DNA from 3 places in the Vibrio sp. Vb0349 genome. Region 3 is predicted to be linked to each of the others. Evidence: predicted binding sites of a transcription regulator. Region 3 holds the regulator's gene; each other region holds the start of a gene.
The links. Region 3 encodes CRP, which controls carbon source genes, mostly activating them, when cyclic AMP is high. Its sites were predicted from a motif close to TGTGANNNNNNTCACA; they were not measured.
Positions count from the first base shown of each region.

Region 1: the regulator CRP is predicted to act here: its motif matches at 759-774, upstream of cytR (DNA-binding transcriptional regulator CytR).
Region 2: the regulator CRP is predicted to act here: its motif matches at 936-951, upstream of R7Q47_RS09910 (NupC/NupG family nucleoside CNT transporter).

Region 1 is NZ_JAWOTS010000040.1:14,323-16,529, reverse strand. It holds gene priA (primosomal protein N') at 1-724, shown strand, start outside; gene cytR (DNA-binding transcriptional regulator CytR) at 1,048-2,055, shown strand.
Region 2 is NZ_JAWOTS010000006.1:164,475-166,681, reverse strand. It holds gene R7Q47_RS09920 (DUF5363 family protein) at 1-131, shown strand, start outside; gene R7Q47_RS09915 (TatD family hydrolase) at 118-891, shown strand; gene R7Q47_RS09910 (NupC/NupG family nucleoside CNT transporter) at 1,096-2,207, shown strand, end outside.
Region 3 is NZ_JAWOTS010000027.1:16,040-18,246, reverse strand. It holds gene R7Q47_RS20005 (DUF1338 domain-containing protein) at 1-333, shown strand, start outside; gene crp (cAMP-activated global transcriptional regulator CRP) at 470-1,102, opposite strand; gene R7Q47_RS19995 (phosphoribulokinase) at 1,343-2,207, opposite strand, start outside.

The DNA of each region.
Region 1 (2,207 bases), on a different contig from region 3:
ACTCGAACAACAATTGGCTCAGTTATTTCCAGAATACAACGCCATTCGCATCGACAGAGACAGCACACGTCGCAAAGGTAGTTTGGAAGATGCCCTTGAATCGATTCGCAAAGGTGAACATCAAATTCTGATTGGCACCCAAATGCTGGCTAAGGGGCACCATTTTCCAAATGTAACGCTCGTTGCTCTTTTGGATGTTGATGGCTCTCTCTATAGTAGTGACTTCCGCGCTTCCGAGCGACTAGCGCAGTTGTTTATTCAGGTCGCAGGTCGTGCCGGCCGCGCAAGTAAACCTGGCGAGGTTATCCTACAAACCCACCATCCTGAGCACAGCTTGCTGCAAGCCCTGCTTCAAAAAGACTATCGCCACTTTGCTATGACTGCTCTGGAAGAACGCAAACTGGCTCAGCTTCCGCCTTATAGTTTCTTGACTCTGTTTAAAGCAGAGGCGAACCAAAGTGAGGTAGTTGAAGACTTCCTGCGTCAGGTTCGCTTTACGTTAGAGTCACACCCTCTGTTCGATGATTCCTGCATGGTGTTAGGCCCTACTCCTTCACCTTTGGCCAAGCGGGCTGGTAAATACCGTTGGCAACTATTACTGCAAACTCAGCATCGTTCATTGATGCAAAAGTTATTAACCAGTGCCAAACCTGCTATTGAGTTGTTGCCAAATGCTAAGAAAGTACGCTGGAATTTAGACATAGAACCACAAGATCTCAGCTAGCAAACGTTTAACTATGTAATGAATTACCATTTAATGTGACCAGAATCACACCAAGATTACAATTTTTGTTAAACAGACCGTAACTTTCACTTTAGAAATGAATAGACTATCCAAATTAGAAAAGTCTAAAGTGACTTGTTTGCACAGGCTTAGATTAAAACAATGACTATTCCCACAAATTGATATCGCGGTGAAGAATCCATTTTCCCACTCGTTAACACGAACTGAGCGAAGAGCAAACACAGCTCTAACTCGGTTTGATTACTCTGATTTCAAACCGGAATAACGTCATCTTGGCAAAAAATAAATGAGAGGTTAAAACTATGGCGACAATGAAGGATGTTGCCCAGCTTGCGGGAGTGTCTACGGCTACGGTATCTCGAGCCTTAATGAATCCAGAGAAAGTCTCTTCTTCTACAAGAAAGAGAGTAGAAGATGCCGTACTTGAAGCGGGTTATTCTCCAAACTCATTAGCGCGTAACTTACGTAGAAACGAATCAAAAACCATTGTTACTATCGTTCCCGACATCTGTGATCCTTATTTTTCTGAAATTATTCGCGGTATTGAAGATGCAGCCATGGAACATGGTTATCTAGTCCTGCTGGGCGATAGCGGACAACAGAAGAAACGCGAAAGCTCTTTCGTTAACCTCGTATTTACTAAGCAGGCAGATGGAATGCTACTGCTTGGTACAGATCTACCATTCGATGTCAGTAAGCCAGAGCAAAAGAACTTACCTCCGATGGTAATGGCGTGTGAATTTGCGCCTGAACTCGAGCTTCCGACAGTACATATTGATAACCTGACCTCTGCATTTGAAGCAGTGAATTACCTGACCCAATTAGGTCATAAACGCATTGCTCAAATCTCTGGACCAGATACAGCAATATTGTGTCAGTTCCGCCAGCAAGGCTACCAACAAGCCCTGCGCCGTGCCGGCATCAATAAAGATCCACAATATAGTGTCATTACTGAGTTTTCTTTTGATGGCGGAGCAAAAGCCGTTCGTAAACTGCTCGAATTGCCAGAACCACCAACGGCTATTTTCTGTCACTGTGACACAATGGCCATCGGCGCAATTCAAGAAGCGAAAAAGCTTGGCTTACGAGTACCGCAAGATCTCTCTGTTGTGGGCTTTGATGACATTAACTTCGCTCAGTACTGCGATCCACCGTTGACCACCATCTCTCAACCTCGCTATGAGATTGGTCGACAAGCGATGCTAATGATGCTCGAGATGTTAAAAGGCCACGACGTGCATTCAGGCTCGCGTCTGCTTGAAACTAATCTCGTCATTCGTGGAAGTGCAGCGCCACCACAGCGCCCTTAACCTGAAGATTAGGTATTCATCCCCAAAGCGGTGCTAAGGCGCCGCTTTTTTATTTACCCCTCCTGCTTTTTGTATATCCCCGAATAAATATAAGCGAGAACAGAAACACACTCCTACACTCGGGCGTTGTCGCGCTTTAGCTATCAAGATTC
Region 2 (2,207 bases), on a different contig from region 3:
ATCAGAAACGCAGTTGTGTCCCATATCGAAAAGACCCAGCCCATCAAACTGAAGAGAAGAGTGAAGCCCAACCATCCTCTGATTTTCTGCCCGCAGATACAGATAAAAAGCGTCAAGATGAAGCTCTTTGATACGCACTGCCACTTTGATTTTGATGTGTTTCAAGATGACTTTGCGCATCAACTTGAGCTTGCTCAAACGCAAGGCGTCGCAAGAATTTTGATTCCTTCCGTCGGTCCGCAAAACTGGGCTCGTATTCAAACTTTGGCAGAGCAACATGCCAATTTGTATTATGCGCTCGGCTTTCATCCGTATTTTCTTGAAGATAACGTTGAGCAGCACCTTACAGAGCTAGAAGGCTATCTAAATCAAAAAGGACCACAGTGCGTAGCAATAGGAGAGTGTGGTTTAGATTTTGCCATTGATGTTTATCCACAGTTGCAAGAAAAGATACTTGAAGTTCAATTTGAGCTGGCTAGACGCTTCGAACTCCCAGTTATTTTACATAGCCGAAAAGCGCACAATCGCCTCATTCAAATGGTGAAATCGGCGAATCTCCCTAGAGGTGGTGTGCTACACGCTTTTTCTGGGAGTTATCAGCAAGCCATGGAGTGGGTCAAATTAGGTTTTTTTATCGGTGTAGGAGGAACGATTACCTACCCAAGAGCCAAGAAAACACGCGACGCAATTCAAAAATTACCACTCGAAAACCTAGTAATCGAAACAGACGCACCAGATATGCCTATACTTGGATATCAAGGGGAGTCAAATCACCCAGCCAAACTCATTCACGTCTTTAATGAGCTCGTAGAGTTGCATAACGGCCGAAAGCAATCGATTGCCTCTCAACTGTGGAAAAATAGCAATTTTGCTTTCTCGATATGTGAATAAAATCTAAAGATGTGGTTTGAAATCGAAAACGTTTTCCTGCTTATTGTGAATTAACTCACAAAGCTGGTTGAATCAATCATGAATCTTATAGGAAAGTGTGAGGCTGGCATTACTTTAATTGATTCTGCATGAGTATAATTGCCCCCGCTTTATAGCTCCATTTTGTAACACGCCAATAAATAACTTATAAGGAAGTCATAAACTATGAGCCTGTTTATGAGCCTAATCGGTATGGTAGTGCTTCTTGCGATTGCAGTAGCATTTTCTAACAACCGAAAAGCTATCAACTTTAGAACTGTGGGTGGCGCATTCGCTATCCAATTCGCATTAGGTGCATTTGTTCTGTATGTACCTTGGGGCCGTGATCTACTAAACGGTTTCTCTTCAGGTGTTTCTAACGTTATCAACTACGGTAACGATGGTTCATCATTCCTGTTCGGTGGTCTTGTTTCTGACAAGATGTTCGAAGTATTCGGCGGCGGCGGTTTCATCTTCGCATTCCGTGTTCTTCCTACACTGATCTTCTTCTCTGCACTGATTTCAGTTCTTTACTACATTGGCGTTATGCAATGGGTTATCAAGATTCTTGGTGGCGCACTACAAAAAGCGCTAGGCACTTCTCGTGCGGAATCAATGTCAGCTGCAGCTAACATTTTCGTAGGTCAAACTGAGGCACCTCTAGTTGTTCGCCCATTCGTTCCAAAAATGACTCAATCAGAGCTATTCGCGGTAATGTGTGGTGGTCTAGCTTCTGTTGCTGGTGGTGTACTAGCTGGTTACGCATCTATGGGTGTTCCACTAGAGTACCTAGTTGCGGCATCATTCATGGCAGCACCAGGTGGTCTACTGTTCGCTAAAATCCTTCACCCTGAGACTGACCAGCCTCACGAAAGTATCGAAGAAGCGATGGACGGCGGTGACGACAAACCAGTTAACGTAATCGACGCAGCTGCGGGCGGTGCGGCTTCTGGTCTACAACTTGCGCTTAACGTAGGTGCAATGCTAATCGCATTCGTTGGTCTAATCGCGCTAATCAACGGTATGCTAGGTGGCATCGGTGGTTGGTTCGGCATGCCAGAACTAACACTAGAGCTAATCCTAGGTTACGCGTTCTCTCCACTAGCATTCCTAATCGGTGTTCCATGGGCAGAAGCTGTAACAGCTGGTTCATTCATCGGTCAGAAAATCGTAGTGAACGAATTCGTTGCTTACTTGAACTTCACACCATACCTAGGTGAAAACGCTCAAGTAATCGCGGCAACTGGTGAAGTAATGTCTGAGAAGACAACAGCTATCATCTCATTCGCACTATGTGG
Region 3 (2,207 bases):
CTTGCGGCGCATGGTTACGGAGCAAACCACTTCACGGTGAGCGTTAACCAGCTCAATGAATATGAAGAAGTGAAGCAGGTAAACGATCATCTGCGTACCGCTGGGTTTACCATTAATGAAAATGGTGGTGAAGTGAAGGGCACTCCTGAGGTGTTGCTAGAGCAGTCATCGACCATGGCAGATAAAGTAGCGGTTCGTTTTAGCGAAGGCACTGAAATTATCCCTGGCGGGTTTTATGAATTTGCTAAGCGCTATCCGATGGAAAATGGTGATTTGTACCCAGGTTTCGTGGCCGCTTCAGCTGACAAAATCTTTGAAAGTACGAATGGCTAAGTTTTAGGGTTAACCTGTTAAGCTTACTCATTAGTGTTCGCTGCACCCTATCTCATTTGGTCATGAGTAAATAAAAAGCCACCAATGTTGCCATTGGTGGCTTTTATAGTTTTGTTCGTGTCACTCTAGTTCGAGATTAACGAGTACCGTAAACCACGATGGTTTTACCGTGAGCAGAGATTAGGTTCTGCTCTTCTAGCATCTTCAAGATACGACCTACTGTCTCACGAGAACAGCCAACAATTTGACCGATTTCTTGACGAGTGATCTTGATTTGCATGCCGTCTGGGTGAGTCATTGCGTCTGGTTGTTTTGCAAGGTTCAGAAGCGTCTGAGCGATACGACCAGTTACGTCTAGGAACGCCAGGTCACCCACTTTTTGGCTAGTTACTTGAAGACGACGAGCCATCTGCGCAGAAAGACGCATTAGGATGTCTGGGTTTACTTGGATAAGCTGACGGAACTTCTTGAAAGAAATTTCAGCAACTTCACAAGGAGATTTAGCACGAACCCAAGCTGTGCGCTCTTGGTCTTCCTCGAATAGACCAAGTTCACCAATAAAGTCTCCTTGGTTTAGGTAAGAAAGGATCATCTCCTTACCTTCTTCGTCTTTGATAAGAACCGCAACAGAACCTTTAACGATGTAGTACAAAGTTTCTGCCTTTTCGCCCGCGTGAATTAGCGTGCTCTTTGAAGGGTACTTATGAATATGACAGTGTGAAAGAAACCACTCTAATGTTGGGTCGGTTTGAGGTTTACCTAGAACCATAATATCTCACTTCCTCTGCAGGGTACGCTTGCGCTATCCATATTTTAGCTAAGCCTGAATTAGGCCTACTAGAATAAGAGCACTTTTTATATGCTGCAAGCTCTCTTGTGTTTCGGTAAGAAATAGTATCCTTTTTCGAAAACGATTTCTTGATTTTAATCGTGCCATGATTGAGATTTTGTAAGCAAAACTGTGCACATGATCACGGTATGAAAAGTAAACATCTTCGCAGGCAGGTTTTTAGCCAATTTTCCCTGTTTCGATGAGCTGTTGTAGGATAGGCCGAACTATGAGCTCCATTGCAAAGCTCATCTTACCGCCGGGTACGACAATCGTGTTGTGGCGTGACATGAATGAGCCATCAATCATGGCCAGCAGATATGGGAAGTCGACATTCTTGATACCGCGTAGGCGAATCACCACAAAACTCTCATCCAAACTAGGGATGCCTTTTGCATTAAGTGGGTTGGAAGTATCAACGGTCGGTACGCGCTGGAAGTTGATGTGAGTACGAGAAAACTGCGGAGTGATATAGTTGAGGTAATCGTCCATGGATCGCACGATTGAGTCCATTACCGCTTCACGCGAATGGCCGCGATCGCGAGTGTCACGTACGAATTTTTGGATCCACTCTAAGTTCACAATCGGCACCATGCCAATTAAGAAATCCACATGTTGAGCAACATTAACATCGCCATCGACCACGCCACCATGTAACCCTTCATAAAACAGCACGTCGCTGTTTTCGGGTAAGTCTTGCCACGGTGTAAACGTGCCTGGCATTTGATTGTAGGGAACCGCTTCGTCAAACGTGTGCAGATAACGGCGCACGCTGCCAGTGCCGTCATGCCCGAACTTACGGAAAAACTCTTCTAATCCCGGGAAGTCATTAGCTTGTGGGCCAAAGTAGCTAATGTGTCGACCTTGCTCGCGGGCTTTGCGAATTTCGATGTCCATTTCTGGGCGAGTAAAGCGATGGAAGCTATCGCCTTCAACCCATGCGGGTTTAACGTTCATCATATTGAACATTTTACGGAAGGCTTCAGATGTAGTGGTCGTGCCGGCACCGGACGAACCAGTAACCGCAATAATTGGGTGTTTAGCT